Regions from separate parts of the Streptomyces sp. NPDC001744 genome, predicted to be linked through region 2. Evidence: riboswitches for the same ligand, from Rfam matches in the RefSeq annotation. Region 2 holds a riboswitch; each other region holds the start of a gene.

Region 1 (5,193 bases), on a different contig from region 2:
AACAAGAAGTCCGTCCAGCAGATCCTGGACGAGGCCGGTGTCACCCTGAAGCGCTTCACCCGCATCAAGGTCGGCATCTGAAGCCTGTCCGCGAAAGCGACGGACACCGGACCCCGGTAGGGTCTGAAGCAGTCGCCCGCCCCCGCGCAGGACGACCGCAGATCTGACGAGGAGGCCATTGCCGTACGGGAAACCGCGAGGACCCAAGGCAATGGCCTCCTTCGTATGTGCACGAGGAGATCTCCATGAACCAGGGCGCCGTACAGGGCGACGACAACAACGGCAAAAAGGCCGGCCGCTACATGCTGAAGCTGTCCGGAGAGGCTTTCTCCGGCGGTACCGGCCTGGGCGTCGACCCCGATGTCGTGCACGCCATCGCGCGTGAGATCGCGGCCGTCGTCCGCGACGGCGCGGAGATCGCGATCGTGATCGGCGGCGGAAACTTCTTCCGCGGCGCCGAACTCCAGCAGCGCGGCATGGACCGGGCCCGCTCCGACTACATGGGCATGCTCGGCACCGTGATGAACTGCCTCGCCCTCCAGGACTTCCTGGAGAAGGAGGGCATCGACTCCCGCGTCCAGACCGCCATCACCATGGGTCAGGTCGCCGAGCCGTACATCCCGCTGCGCGCCGTGCGCCACCTGGAGAAGGGCCGCGTCGTCATCTTCGGCGCGGGCATGGGCATGCCGTACTTCTCCACGGACACCACGGCGGCCCAGCGCGCCCTGGAGATCGACGCCGAGGCGCTGCTCATGGGCAAGAACGGCGTCGACGGGGTCTACGACTCCGACCCCAAGCGCAACCCCGACGCGGTCAAGTTCGACGCCCTCGAGTACGGCGAGGTGATCGCCCGCGACCTCAAGGTCGCCGACGCCACCGCCGTCACCCTGTGCCGTGACAACGACCTCCCGATCCTCGTCTTCGAACTGCTCACCGAGGGCAATATCGCGCGCGCGGTGAAGGGTGAGAAGATCGGCACGCTCGTGAGCGACCAGGGCACCCGGGCCTGACCCGAACCGGGAACCGCCCCGCGAGGGGCTGGACGACAGCCCTGCCGGTCGTACACCGTGCAGGACACAACGCGACGACACGCAGGAGCAAGTGGTGATCGAAGAGACCCTCCTCGAGGCCGAGGAGAAGATGGAGAAGGCCGTCGTGGTCGCCAAGGAGGACTTCGCCGCGATCCGCACCGGCCGTGCGCACCCGGCGATGTTCAACAAGATCGTGGCGGACTACTACGGCGCCATCACCCCCATCAACCAGCTGGCCTCCTTCTCCGTCCCGGAGCCGCGGATGGCCGTGGTGACCCCGTTCGACAAGAGCGCGCTGCGCAACATCGAGCAGGCGATCCGCGACTCGGACCTCGGCGTCAACCCGAGCAACGACGGCAACATCATCCGGGTGGTGTTCCCCGAGCTGACGGAGGAGCGCCGCCGCGAGTACATCAAGGTCGCCAAGGGCAAGGCCGAGGACTCGAAGATCTCGATCCGCTCGGTGCGCCGCAAGGCCAAGGAGTCCATCGACAAGCTCGTCAAGGACGGCGAGGTCGGCGAGGACGAGGGCCGCCGCGCGGAGAAGGAGCTCGACGACACCACCGCGAAGTACGTCACGCAGGTGGACGAGCTGCTCAAGCACAAGGAAGCCGAGCTGCTCGAGGTCTGATGAACGACTCTTCCTGGGGTGCCCCGGCCGGTCCTCCCGGCCGCGGGGGGCCCGACCAGGGGCCCGCCCCGGCGGGTCCCGCACACGAGGGGCATCCTGCGTCGCAGACTCGCCCCATGCCCCTCGTGCCCGACGTCCCCGCCGGCGGATTCCAGGACGGACACGGCCGGGGGGCCGCTCACCCGAGCGGCCCCCCGTTCCGTGACGGGACGCCGTACGAGCACCCGCACGAGCACCCGCAGGAGCCCATGTCCAGCCCCGCCCCGCCTCCGTCGTCCGCGCCCCCGCCGCGGCAGAAGAAGAGCGCGGGCCGGGACCTGGGCGCGGCCATAGGGGTCGGAGTCGGACTCGGCGCCGTCATCATCGCGTCGCTGTTCATCTGGAAGGCCGCGTTCGTCGGGGTCGTGGCGGTCGCCGTGGTGGTCGGGCTGTGGGAGCTGACCTCCCGCCTCCAGGAGCGCAAGCAGATCGGGGCACCGCTGGTGCCGCTCGCGGTCGGCGGCGCGGCGATGGTCGTCGCCGGGTACGCGCGCGGTCCCGAGGGCGCCTGGGTCGCGACGGCCCTGACGGCGCTCGCGGTCCTGGTGTGGCGGATGGCGAAGCCCCCCGAGGGCTATCTGAAGGACGTCACGGCGGGCGTGTTCGCCGCGTTCTACGTGCCGTTCCTGGCGACGTTCGTGTCCCTGCTGCTGACCGCGGACGACGGCCCGTGGCGGGTGCTGACCTTCCTGCTCCTGACGGTGGTCAGCGACACCGGGGCGTACGCGGTCGGCTGGCGCTTCGGCAAGCACAAGCTGGCGCCGCGCATCAGCCCCGGCAAGACCCGCGAGGGCCTGGCCGGCGCGGTGGCGTTCGCGATGGCCGCGGGCGCGCTGTGCATGCAGTTCATGATCGACGACGGGGTCTGGTGGCAGGGTCTGGTCCTCGGTCTCGCGGTGGCGGCGAGCGCGACGCTCGGCGACCTCGGCGAGTCGATGATCAAGCGCGACCTGGGCATCAAGGACATGGGCACGCTGCTGCCCGGTCACGGCGGCATCATGGACCGGCTCGACTCCCTGCTGCCGACGGCGCCGGTGGTGTGGCTGCTGCTCGCGCTGTTCGTCGGCACCGGCTGACCCGCTGGTCCCGCCGCGGGAAGAGCGGCCGTCCCCAAAGCGTTCCTCCGGGAGGGGTCCGCCGTCCACAAGGGCGGCGGGCCCTTCCTCGTATCTCTGCGACACTGGTAGGACCATGCCCAAGCCCGGAGAACTCACTTTCGTCGCCCCCCGCGGAGCCAAGAAGCCGCCGCGGCACCTCGCCGACCTCACGCCCGCCGAGCGGAAGGAGGCCGTCGCCGCGATCGGCGAGAAGCCCTTCCGCGCCAAGCAGCTGTCCACGCACTACTTCGCGCGGTACGCGCACGACCCCGCCGAGTGGACCGACATCCCCGCCGCCTCGCGGGAGAAGCTGGCCGGGGAGCTGCTGCCCGACCTGATGTCCGTGGTGCGGCACATCTCGTGCGACGACGACACCACCCGCAAGACCCTGTGGCGGCTGCACGACGGCACGCTCGTGGAGTCGGTGCTCATGCGCTACCCGGACCGGGTCACCATGTGCATCTCCTCGCAGGCCGGCTGCGGCATGAACTGCCCGTTCTGCGCGACCGGGCAGGCCGGGCTCGACCGGAACCTGTCGACCGCCGAGATCGTGCACCAGATCGTGGACGGCATGCGGGCCCTGCGCGACGGCGAGGTGCCCGGCGGACCGGCGCGGCTGTCCAACATCGTGTTCATGGGCATGGGCGAGCCGCTCGCCAACTACAAGCGGGTCGTCGGCGCCATCCGCCGGCTCACCGACCCCGAGCCCGACGGCCTGGGCCTGTCCCAGCGCGGCATCACCGTCTCCACCGTCGGGCTCGTGCCCGCGATGCTGCGCTTCGCCGACGAGGGCTTCAAGTGCCGGCTCGCGGTCTCCCTGCACGCCCCCGACGACGAGCTGCGCGACACCCTCGTGCCCGTCAACACGCGCTGGAAGGTGCGGGAGGTCCTCGACGCGGCCTGGGAGTACGCGGAGAAGTCCGGGCGCCGGATCTCCATCGAGTACGCCCTCATCCGGGACATCAACGACCAGGCGTGGCGCGGCGACCTGCTCGGCCGGCTCCTCAAGGGCAGGCGGGTGCACGTCAACCTGATCCCGCTGAACCCGACGCCCGGCTCGAAGTGGACCGCCTCCCGTCCCGAGGACGAGAAGGCGTTCGTCGAGGCCATCGCCCGTCACGGCGTGCCGGTGACCGTCCGCGACACCCGGGGCCAGGAGATCGACGGGGCCTGCGGGCAGCTCGCGGCCGCCGAACGCTGACCTTGTACCCTGAGGTCGAACACACATCTTCATAGTCACTCCGACAGATTCATTCCGACAGGGGAGCGCCACAGCGCTGAGAGTGCGGTGCCGTCAGACCGCAGACCCTCTGAACCTCGCCCAGGTCATTCTGGGTAGGGAGTTCGGTCGTTAACTCAAGCTGTTGCGCCCTGCCCGCGTCCGGTCCGCCGGCCGCGGGCAGGGCCGCGTCTCTTCCTGGTCCCACCCAGGAGGAAAACTCAGTGAGCATCAGGAAGCAGGCCGCCGCCGCGCTCCTCGCGGCGCTCGGCGTCACCGCCCTCGCCGCCTGCGGCACCGGCGGCGCCCACGAGGCCGCGGGCAGGACCGGCACGCCCGCGCCGAAGACCGTGACCCTCGTGAGCCACGACTCGTTCAACGCCTCCAAGGAGGTCCTGGCCGAGTTCACGAAGCGGACCGGTTTCACCGTCAAGGTCCTCAAGGCCGGCGACGCGGGCGAGGCCGTCAACAAGGAGATCCTGACCAAGGGCTCCCCGCAGGGCGACGTCTTCTTCGGCGTCGACAACACCCTGCTCTCCCGCGCCCTCGACAACGGCATCTTCGTGCCGTACGAGGCGAAGGGCCTGGACCGGGTCCCGGCGGAGTACCGGCTCGACAAGGAGAACCGGGTCACGCCGGTCGACTCCGGCGACATCTGCGTCAACTACGACAAGAAGTACTTCGCCGACAGGAAGCTGGCGCCGCCGGTGACCTTCGACGACCTGGCGAAGCCGGAGTACAGGGACCTGCTCGTGGTCGAGAACCCCGAGCGGTCCTCCCCGGGCCTCGGCTTCCTCCTCGGCACGGCCGCGAAGTACGGCGACGACGGCTGGCAGGGCTACTGGAAGAAGCTCAGGGCCAACGGCGTGAAGACCGTCGACAGCTGGGAGCTCGCCTACAACCAGGAGTTCTCCGGCTCGGCCGGCGGCAGGAAGGCCAAGGGCGACCGGCCGCTGGTCGTCTCGTACGCCTCCAGCCCGCCGGTCGAGGTGCTGTACGCCGAGCCCCGGCCGAAGGAGGCGCCCACCGGGGTCTCCACCGGCACCTGCTTCCGGCAGACCGAGTTCGCGGGCCTGCTGAACGGGGCGAAGAACCCCGAGGGCGGCAGGGCGCTGATCGACTTCCTGGTCTCGAAGACGTTCCAGGAGGACATGCCGCTCCAGATGTTCGTCAACC
Region 2 (5,193 bases):
TCAGACGGCGAGCGCCTGGGCGCGGCGCTTCACCTCCGTGCCGCGGTTCTCGCCGAGGGCCTGCGCGGGCGTGCCCGGCAGGCTCTCGTCCGGAGTGAACAGCCACTCCAGCATCTCCTCGTCGGTGAAGCCGTCGTCCCGCAGCAGCGTCAGGGTCCCGACGAGGCCCTTGACGATCTTGTCGCCCTGGATGAAGGCGGCGGGCACCTGAAGTGCGTTGTTCTCTCCGCGGCGCACGGCGACGAGCTGGCCCTCCTTGACCATCTGCCGCACGCGCGTCACCTCGACATCGAGCATCTCCGCGATGTCGGGCAGGTAGAGCCAGGCGGGGACGAGAGCATCGATCTTTGCGTCAATCTCGGTCACGGGACAAGCCTGCCATCCCGGACCGACAGCCGGTAGTCGGGTCCGCCGGACTGCCGCCTTCAGGGGGACGGGAACGCCCCCGGACCTGCCGGAACGCGTCCCTCACGCCGCCCGGACGGCCGCCTTCAGCGGTACGGACGGGTCGGCCGCCAGGGCCGGGTCGACCGGGACGGCGGCCTCGATCAGCTTCCGGCCCTGGGCCAGGTCGCGGGGGCGCCCGACCGCGAGGAGCGCCACCGGCACCCCGGCGCGCAGCCAGAGCACCGACCACGCCTCGTCCGCCGGGTCGCCGCGCCACAGCGGTTCGTCCGCGCCCGCGTGGTGCCCGGCGTACTGGACGAAGCGCCCGAACTGTTCGGACCAGAAGTACGGCACGGGGTCGTACGGTCCGGTGCCGGCGCCCGTGATCGCCGCGGCGACCGCGCGGGGCCCCTGGAGGGCGTTGTCCCAGTGGTGGACGAGGAGCCGTTCGCCGTAGCGGGCGGAGGGGAAGGAGGCGCAGTCCCCCACCGCGTACACGTCGGGCAGGGAGGTGCGCAGCCGGTCGTCGGCGGCGACGGCGCCGTCCGGGCCGAGGGCGATGCCGGAGCCGGCGAGCCAGTCGGTGGCCGGACGCGCGCCGATGCCGACGACGACGGCCCCGGCGGGCAGTTCGCGGCCGTCGGCGAGGACGACGCGGCCGGGTTCGACGGTCGCCACGCGTGCGCGGGTGAGGAGTTCGGCGCCGCTCCGGCCGTACCACTCGGCCATGGGGGCGGCGACCTCGGCGGGCAGGGTGCCGGCGAGGGGCAGGTCCGCGGCTTCCAGGACGGTGACGGCGCAGCCGGCCCCGAGCGCGGCGGTGGCGAACTCGGCGCCGATCCAGCCGGCGCCGACGACCACGACGGGGCGGCGGTGCTCCAGGACGGCGCCGAGGCGCACGGCGTCGTCCAGGGTGCGGAGCAGGTGGACGCCGGGGACGCCCTCGGAGCCGGGCAGGGTGACCGGGTGGGCGCCGGTGGCGATCACCAGGGTGTCGTACGGGACGGGTCCGGCCCCGGTGTCGATCTCGTGGTCGGCGGCGCGCAGTCCGGTGACGGCGACGCCGAGCCGGAGTTCGACGTCCAGCGCCTCGAAGTCGACCTCGAAGGCGGAGCCCTCGGCCTTTCCGAGGAGGACCGCCTTGGAGAGCGGGGGCCGGTCGTAGGGCTGGTGGGGTTCGGCCCCGATGAGGGTGACGGGGCCGGTGAAGCCCTGTTCCCGCAGGGCGACGGCGGTCTGCACGCCCGCCATTCCGGCGCCGACGACCACGACCTGCCGCTGGGTCTGCTGCTGCTCGCTCACCCGTCCACCTTACGCACCTGACGGGGCGTCAGGGCAAGGGGTGGCGGTGACCCCCTCGTGGCGGGGACCGGGCGGAAGCTAGTCTGGCGGGCGTAAAGCACTCGCGGGAGTCCGGACGCACCGGACTGAGAGGGAGGCTGGGCGGCCTCCGACCGTACGAACCTGATCCGGGTCATGCCGGCGAAGGGAGGGGCTGGACGCCCATGCGTTCTTCCGAGGCCCGAGGGGCCGACGTCCTCGTGGTCGGGGGCGGTGTCATCGGCCTGGTCACGGCCTGGCGGGCCGCGCTGCGCGGACTGCGCGTCGCCGTCGCCGACCCCGAGCCGGGCGGCGGGGCCGCGCGGGTCGCGGCCGGGATGCTCGCCGCCGTCACCGAGCTGCACCACGGCGAGGAGACCCTGCTCGGTCTCAACCTCGCCTCCGCCGCGCGCTACCCGGCCTTCGTCGCCGAGCTGGAGGAGGCCACCGGCCTCGACGTGGGCCACCGCGCCTGCGGCACCCTCGCCGTCGCCCTCGACGCCGACGACCGGGCGCACCTGCGCGAACTGCACGCCCTCCAGTCCCGCTGCGGACTCGCCTCGGAGTGGCTGAGCGGCCGCGAGTGCCGCCGCCTCGAACCGATGCTGGCGCCCGGGGTGCGCGGCGGCCTCCGGGCCGACGGCGACCACCAGGTGGACCCGCGCCGGCTCGCCGCCGCCCTCGTCGTCGCCTGCGAGCGGGCCGGGGTGGTCTTCCACCGGGCCCTCGCGGAACGCCTGACGGTGGTGCGGGGCCGGGCGCGGGGCGCCCTCCTCGCCGGGGGCGAGGAGGTGGCCGCCGGGCAGACCGTGCTCGCGGCGGGCAGTCTCAGCGGACGGCTCGCGGGGGTGCCGGAGGAGGTGCTGCCGCCCGTACGGCCCGTGAAGGGGCAGGTCCTGCGGCTGCGGGTGCCGCCCGCGTACGCCCCCTTCCTCTCCCGGACCGTCCGGGCCGTCGTGCGCGGCAGCCAGGTCTACCTGGTGCCCCGCGAGAACGGCGAGCTGGTCGTCGGCGCCACCAGCGAGGAGCTGGGCTGGGACACGACCGTGACGGCGGGCGGGGTGTACGAGCTGCTGCGCGACGCCCACGAGCTGGTCCCCGGGATCACCGAGCTGCCGCTCACCGAGACCCTGGCCGGGCTGCGCCCCGGCTCCCCGGACAACGCGCCGCTGCTGGGCCCCAGCGCCCTGCCCGGCCTGCACCTGGCCACCGGGCACCACCGCAACGGGGTGCTGCTCGCCCCGGTCACCGGCGACGTCCTGGCGGACGTGCTCACCACGGGCGTGCTGCCGGACGAGGCGCGCCCCTTCTCCCCCCGCCGCTTCTCCCCCGCCCCTCCCGTACGACAGGAGCAGCCCGCATGAACGTGCCCGCCGACGTACCCGCGCGCAGGCCCGCCGACGTGTCCGCGAACGCGTGCGTGAACGTGTTCGTGAACGGGGAGCCGCGCGCACTGTCCGGCCCCGTCTCCCTCGACGCCCTCGTCGCGACCCTCACCACCGCCCGCTCGGGCGTCGCCGCCGCCGTCAACGAGGCGGTCGTGCCGCGCGGCGAGTGGGCCTCGACGCCCCTGGGCGACGGGGACCGGGTGGAGATCCTCACCGCGGTGCAGGGGGGCTGAGCGCGATGTCCGACGACGTGTTCGTCCTCGGCGGCGCGGAGTTCTCCTCCCGCCTGATCATGGGAACCGGCGGGGCGCCCAGCCTCGACGTCCTGGAGCGCTCCCTGGTCGCCAGCGGCACGGAGCTGACCACGGTCGCCATGCGGCGCCTGGACCCGACCGTGCGGGGCTCGGTCCTCTCCGTCCTGGAACGGCTCGGCATCCGGGTCCTGCCCAACACGGCGGGCTGCTTCACGGCCGGGGAGGCCGTCCTGACCGCCCGGCTCGCCCGCGAGGCGCTCGGCACCGACTGGGTCAAGCTGGAGGTCGTCGCCGACGAGCGGACCCTGCTGCCCGACGGGGAGGAGCTCCTGAACGCGGCGGAGACCCTGGTGGACGAGGGCTTCACCGTCCTGCCGTACACCAACGACGACCCGGTCCTCGCCCGGAAGCTGGAGGACGTGGGGTGCGCGGCGATCATGCCGCTCGGTTCCCCCATCGGCTCCGGGCTCGGCATCCGCAACCCGCACAACTTCCGGCTGATCACGGAGCGGGCCGGGGTGCCGGTGATCCTGGACGCGGGGGCCGGCACGGCGTCGGACGCGGCCCTCGCGATGGAGCTGGGGTGCGCGGCGGTCATGCTGGCGTCGGCGGTGACCCGGGCGCGGGAGCCGGTCCTCATGGCCTCGGCGATGCGGCACGCGGTCGAGGCGGGCCGGCTCGCCCACCGGGCGGGCCGCATTCCGCGCCGCCACTTCGCGGAGGCGTCGTCCCCGGCGGAGGGCCTCGCGCACCTGGACCCGGAGCGCCCGGCGTTCTGAGGACGGGCGCCCCGCCGCACGTCACAGGTCTGCTGCGGTGCGGGACGACCGGGCGGGGCGCCCGTCCGCGGCTCGTAGACTCGACGCCGTGGACACGACCCTTCAGGACCCCCTCGTCGGGCGGCTGCTCGACGGCCGCTACCGCGTCGACGCGCGCATCGCCGTCGGCGGGATGGCCACGGTCTACCGGGCCCTCGACACCCGCCTCGACCGCGTCCTCGCGCTCAAGGTGATGCACCCGCAGCTGGCGGCGGACGCCGCCTTCGTCGAGCGGTTCATCCGCGAGGCGAAGTCCGTCGCCCGGCTCGCCCACCCCAACGTGGTCGGCGTCTTCGACCAGGGCGCCGAGGGCGCGTACGTCTACCTGGCGATGGAGTACGTCGCCGGCTGCACCCTCCGCGACGTGCTGCGCGAGCGCGGCGCCCTCCCGCCCCGCGCCGCCCTCGACATCCTGGAGCCGGTGCTCGCCGCGCTCGGCGCCGCCCACCGGGCCGGGTTCGTGCACCGGGACGTGAAGCCGGAGAACGTCCTGATAGGGGACGACGGCCGGGTGAAGGTCGCGGACTTCGGCCTCGTGCGGGCCGTGGGCTCGGCGACCGCCACCACCGGCTCGGTCCTCGGCACGGTCTCCTACCTGGCGCCGGAGCAGATCGAGCACGGCACCGCCGACACCCGCGCCGACGTGTACGCCTGCGGCGTCGTCCTGTACGAGATGCTGACCGGCGGCAAGCCCCACTCCGGCGAGACCCCCGCCCAGGTCCTCCACCAGCACCTGAACACGGACGTGCCCGCGCCCTCGGCCGCCGTCCCCGGGCTCGCCCCGGAGCTGGACGGGCTGGTCGCCGCCGCCGCGTCCCGCGACCCCGAAGCCCGCCCGCACGACGCCGTCGTCCTGCTCGGCCTGGTCCTCGAGGCCCGTGCCGCGCTCGGCGAGGAGCAGCTGGACGCGACGCCCCCGGGGGCCCTGTCCGGCGACCGGGACACCGCCGGGGACCGCACGAGCGTGATCGCCCGCGCCGTGCCGCCCGCCGGGGAGCACACCGGCGCGACCGACCCGCTCGTACC
Region 3 (5,193 bases), on a different contig from region 2:
GTCTCTCCGCCGAGGCCGCCGCCGCCGGCGGCTACTGCAAGGCCCTCATGGGCAACCACGAGCTGCTGCTCCTCGGCGCCAAGCGTTTCGGCGACACCCCGGTCAACTCCGGAGCGGGCACCGCCACCTTCCAGGCCGCCTGGCTGCTCAACGGCGGCCAGAAGCAGGACATGGACCGGCTCCAGGACGTCCACCTCCAGTGGATGTCGCGGCTCGACGCCGTGGTGCTGGAGGACAACCACCTCCTCGTGCACTCGGACACCACCGCGTACCTCGAATACGGCGAGACCATCGAGGACGTCAACGAAACCGTCCACGAGATCCTCAACCGGAACGACGCCGACGAGGTCTGGGACGTCTTCCGGAAGTTCACCAAGCGCTTCGCGTTCCGTGACGACGGCGGCCCCCAGGCCGTCCAGGAGCTGCTCTCCACCTACGGCGGCCACCGGATCGTGCACGGCCACAGCCCGATCCCCTACCTCCTCGGCCAGGTCGGTACCGAGGACGGCGAGGAGAACGCGCGCCCGGCCGTCGTCGGACCGCACGTCTACGCCGACGGACTCGCGATCGCGATGGACGGCGGAGTGACCATGGCCGGAAAACTACTGGTGGTCCAACTCCCCCTGACCGACTGACCTATCACCCTGCGCATCCGAGAAGGGCGATTTCCGGAAACACCCTGTCAGCCCGTGGCACCGTCGCCCTACCATCGGGTCCATCCGTAGCAGGCTCTCCTCCGTTTCCGCCCGACCCACCGTATTCCCACGGCTGAACCGGGCCTACGGAGCATCGGGGGATGCACATGAACGTGGCTCCGCACCTGCTGACCGAGGACCGCGCCGAGTACGAGCGGGTCCTCGACGACGCACTGAGCACCGCCCACGCACGTCCGGAACTCGCCGGGGTGGGCACCCGGCTCACGACCGCGCAACTGCGGGCGATGACGCTGAACGCGACAGCTCTGGTCACCTCCGCCGCCGCGAACGAGTACGACCACTTCGTCAGGGTCCGAGAGCGGAGCCGCGCGTCCGCCGGGACCCGTACCCCGCCCCCGTACGACCTCCCCGGGCCCGGCGCGGGCGTCGTCGCGATCGTCACCGTCATGGTCCCCGTCCTCGCGGGCACCGCCGCCGCCGTCCTCCTCCTGGTCGGAGCGGTGCTGCGCGCCCTCGCCCCCACCGTGGCGTTCGGCGCGACGCTGCTGACGGCCGGGCTGGTCTTCGGCTCCCTCGCCGCCGCCGGCCTGCTCTGCGCCGGCGCCGGGCTCCTCGTGACGGCCCTGCGCAACAGTCCGGTCGCGGTGAACGCGGGCGGCCCGCCCACCGCTCCGGACGACGAGCTCTCCCGTGCCCGCGAGACCTGGCGCCTCGCACTGCTCGAACGCGGCATCCTCCCCTTCCTCCGGGACGCCCTCGCCGCCACCGATCCCGCCGAACCCTGAGGAGACGGCGGGCCGGCCGACGCACCCGAGGCCGCCGACCGGCCCGCCGGATCAGTCCGCCAGCGGCAGGTAGACGCGGCCGCCGCCCGCCGCGAACTCCCGGGACTTCTGCGCCATGCCGGCCTCGATCTCCTGTTCCGTACCGCCGTGCTCACGGCGGATGTCCTGGGAGATCTTCATCGAGCAGAACTTCGGGCCGCACATCGAGCAGAAGTGCGCGGTCTTCGCGGGCTCCGCCGGCAGCGTCTCGTCGTGGAACTCGCGTGCGGTGTCCGGGTCGAGCGCCAGGTTGAACTGGTCCTCCCAGCGGAACTCGAAGCGCGCGTCCGAGAGCGCGTCGTCCCACTCCTGCGCGCCCGGATGCCCCTTGGCGAGGTCCGCCGCGTGGGCCGCGATCTTGTACGTGATGACACCGGTCTTGACGTCGTCGCGGTTGGGCAGGCCCAGGTGTTCCTTGGGCGTCACGTAGCAGAGCATCGCCGTGCCCCACCAGGCGATCATCGCCGCGCCGATGCCGGAGGTGATGTGGTCGTACGCGGGCGCCACGTCCGTCGTCAGCGGGCCGAGGGTGTAGAACGGCGCCTCCTCGCAGATCTCCTGCTGGAGGTCGATGTTCTCCTTGATCTTGTGCATCGGGACGTGTCCCGGACCCTCGATCATCGTCTGCACGTGGTGCCGCTTGGCGATGGTGTTCAGCTCGCCGAGCGTGCGCAGCTCCGCGAACTGCGCCTCGTCGTTGGCGTCCGCGATCGAACCGGGGCGCAGGCCGTCGCCGAGCGAGTACGTGACGTCGTACGCCGCCAGGATCTCGCAGAGCTCCTCGAAGTGCGTGTAGAGGAAGTTCTCCTTGTGGTGCGCGAGGCACCAGGCGGCCATGATCGAGCCGCCGCGCGAGACGATGCCGGTCTTGCGGCGCGCGGTGAGCGGCACGTACGGCAGGAGTACGCCGGCGTGCACCGTCATGTAGTCCACGCCCTGCTCGGCCTGTTCGATCACCGTGTCCTTGTAGATCTCCCAGCTCAGCTCCTCGGCCCTGCCGTCCACCTTCTCCAGGGCCTGGTAGAGCGGCACGGTGCCGATCGGCACGGGAGAGTTGCGCAGCACCCACTCGCGGGTGGTGTGGATGTTGCGGCCGGTGGACAGGTCCATGACCGTGTCGGCGCCCCACTTGGTCGCCCAGGTCATCTTCTCCACCTCCTCCTCGATGGAGGAGGTGACGGCGGAGTTGCCGATGTTGGCGTTGACCTTCACCAGGAATCGCTTGCCGATGATCATCGGCTCGATCTCCGGGTGGTTGACGTTCGCCGGGAGCACGGCCCGGCCCGCGGCGATCTCCTCCCACACGACCTCGGGGGAGACGTTCTCCCGGATCGCGACGTACTCCATCTCTGGCGTGATCTCGCCACGGCGGGCGTACGCGAGCTGCGTCACCGCCCGGCCCTCGCGGCCCCGGCGGGGCAGGCGTGGGCGGCCGGGGAAGACGGCGTCGAGGTTCTTGAGGCCGCCGCCGCGCGGCGAGGTGTGCTTGATGCCGTCGTCCTCGGGGCGGGCCGGGCGGCCCGCGTACTCCTCGGTGTCACCGCGCGCGACGATCCAGTTCTCGCGCAGCGGCGGAAGGCCCCGCCGCACGTCGGTGTCGACGGCCGGGTCGGTGTACGGGCCGGACGTGTCGTACAGCGTGACGTCCCTGCCGTTGGTGAGGTGCACCTGACGGACCGGCACCCGCAGATCGGGGCGCGAGCCCTGGACGTACCCCTTGTGCCAGCCCGGCGTGCGCTGCTGTCCGTCGGCCCGGTTCTGGTCGGAGGCAGGCGTGCGTGCGTCCTGAATGGTCATGAGACCGAATCTCCCTACGCCGGCATTACCCGGTAACAGGTTCGGCGGTCGGCGCAGCCCTTCCCGTACGTACGTCGGTACGCGCGTACGGTGATCAGCGCCCTCTCAGCCCGGTGCTCCGAGCTCCCGCGTGTGCAAAGGTGCCACCACGCTAACGCCCTTCCGGGCGTGCTGAACAGTGGGCCTCCGGCGTTCTTGCGATGATCGGTCGGTGACTTTCCCCCAGCAGAGCCCCGAGCCGCACGACCACACCCACGGCCCGGCTCCCTCCCACGGCCCCGGGCACGGGAGCGGAACCGGGCACGACCGGGGATCCGGACACGGACACAGCCACAGTCACGGCCCCGCCGCTCCGGTCTCCCGGCACCTGCGCAAGGTCATCGCCGCCGTCCTGATCCCCTTCGCCACCGCCGTCGTGGTCGGGCTCGCGGTCCTGTGGCCCGGCGGCGCCCCCGCGCACGAACGCACGGGCGTCGGTTTCGACCGGCGGACCGAGCAGGGCCGGGTCGTCTCCGTCGAGTCCGTCGACTGCAAGGTCGTGAACGTCGGCCAGGTCCCGCCGACCGGGGACACCTCCACCCCGGAGGGGCGCGAGGCGGTCGACGCCCAGCGGGGGCAGTGCGGGAAGGCGACGATCGAGGTCACCACCGGTCCGGACAAGGGGCGCGAGTTCACCGAGATCGTCCAGCCCGGTGCGCCGCGCCAACTGCGCGAGGGCCAGGGCGTGGTGGTGGCGTACGCCCCCGACGCCCCGCACGACCTCCAGTACTCGGTGACGGACGTGAACCGCAAGCTGCCGATGGCGCTGCTCGCCGGCGTCTTCGCCCTCGCGGTCGTGGTGGTCGGCCGGCTGCGGGGGCTCATGGCCCTGATCGCGCTGGTCGTGAGTTTCCTGGTGCTGACGTTCTTCATCCTGCCGGCGATCCTGCAGGGGTCGAACCCGCTGGTCGTGGCGGTGGTCGGATCGAGCGCGATCATGCTGATCGCGCTCTACATGTGCCACGGGCTCTCGGCTCGCACCTCGGTCGCGGTGCTCGGCACGCTGATCTCACTGCTGCTGATCGGTCTGCTCGGCTCCCTCTTCATCGGCTGGGCGTCGCTCAGCGGCAACACAGACGACAACACCGGGCTGATCCACGGGCTCTACCCGGAGATCGACATGTCCGGCCTGCTCCTGGCCGGAGTCATCATCGGGTCGCTCGGCGTGCTCGACGACGTGACGGTCACGCAGACGTCGGCCGTCTGGGAACTCCACCAGGCCGACCCGACCATGGGGCCGCGCGGGCTCTACCGGGCGGGCATCCGGATCGGCCGCGACCACATCGCCTCGGTCGTGAACACGCTGGTGCTCGCCTACGCGGGCGCCGCCCTCCCGCTGCTGCTCCTCTTCTCCATCGCGCAGAGCAGCATGGGAACGGTGGCCAACAGCGAGCTGGTCGCCGAGGAGATCGTCCGGACGCTGATCGGTTCGATCGGCCTGGTGGCGTCCGTTCCGGTCACCACGGCGCTCGCGGCCCTGGTGGTCTCCGCCGACCGTACGGAGGGCTCCCGGCAGCCGGGGACGGGCAGCCGGAACTCCGCTCCGACACGGGGCGGACGCCGCCGCCGCGCCAAGTGAGGCACCCGGCCCGGCGGCCCGACGACGGGGCTGCCCGGCACCGGGATGTCCTGGTGTCAGGGCAGCGCGTCGGCACAACGGCTAGGTGACACGACCGCCCGATGACGCGACGACGTGACGACACGACGGCTCGGTACCGAGACAGACCGACACCACCACGGGCCGACGGCGTGACGGTCCGGTGGTTCGACGGCGCGCCGGCTCGGGGGGACGGCAACGCAGAAGGTCCGGATGTCGGTACGGGTCGGATCACGCGGTGACGGAAGGGGTACGGCTCAGGCGGGCCCTGCGTTCTCCT

What was found. A riboswitch is a leader RNA that binds a small molecule or an ion and turns the genes downstream of it on or off. The one in region 2 is predicted to bind thiamine pyrophosphate.
Region 1: it holds a riboswitch for thiamine pyrophosphate, as region 2 does, so the genes downstream of both, ACFYZY_RS04280 (thiamine ABC transporter substrate binding subunit) here and thiO (glycine oxidase ThiO) in region 2, are expected to answer to the same signal.
Region 3: it holds a riboswitch for thiamine pyrophosphate, as region 2 does, so the genes downstream of both, thiC (phosphomethylpyrimidine synthase ThiC) here and thiO (glycine oxidase ThiO) in region 2, are expected to answer to the same signal.

Annotation. Positions count from the first base shown of each region.
Region 1 covers NZ_JBIAUG010000002.1:390,141-395,333, forward strand. The annotation lists gene tsf (translation elongation factor Ts) at 1-81, shown strand, start outside; gene pyrH (UMP kinase) at 246-1,010, shown strand; gene frr (ribosome recycling factor) at 1,105-1,662, shown strand; gene ACFYZY_RS04270 (phosphatidate cytidylyltransferase) at 1,662-2,777, shown strand; gene rlmN (23S rRNA (adenine(2503)-C(2))-methyltransferase RlmN) at 2,893-3,999, shown strand; TPP riboswitch at 4,049-4,158, shown strand; gene ACFYZY_RS04280 (thiamine ABC transporter substrate binding subunit) at 4,242-5,193, shown strand, end outside.
Region 2 covers NZ_JBIAUG010000018.1:164,458-169,650, reverse strand. The annotation lists gene ACFYZY_RS21840 (Rv2175c family DNA-binding protein) at 1-366, opposite strand; gene ACFYZY_RS21835 (NAD(P)/FAD-dependent oxidoreductase) at 469-1,689, opposite strand; TPP riboswitch at 1,783-1,895, shown strand; gene thiO (glycine oxidase ThiO) at 1,893-3,071, shown strand; gene thiS (sulfur carrier protein ThiS) at 3,068-3,328, shown strand; gene ACFYZY_RS21820 (thiazole synthase) at 3,334-4,128, shown strand; gene pknB (Stk1 family PASTA domain-containing Ser/Thr kinase) at 4,217-5,193, shown strand, end outside.
Region 3 covers NZ_JBIAUG010000004.1:163,992-169,184, forward strand. The annotation lists gene ACFYZY_RS06910 (metallophosphoesterase) at 1-635, shown strand, start outside; gene ACFYZY_RS06915 (hypothetical protein) at 797-1,441, shown strand; gene thiC (phosphomethylpyrimidine synthase ThiC) at 1,493-3,277, opposite strand; TPP riboswitch at 3,272-3,417, opposite strand; gene ACFYZY_RS06925 (YibE/F family protein) at 3,489-4,895, shown strand; gene ACFYZY_RS06930 (SsgA family sporulation/cell division regulator) at 5,171-5,193, opposite strand, start outside.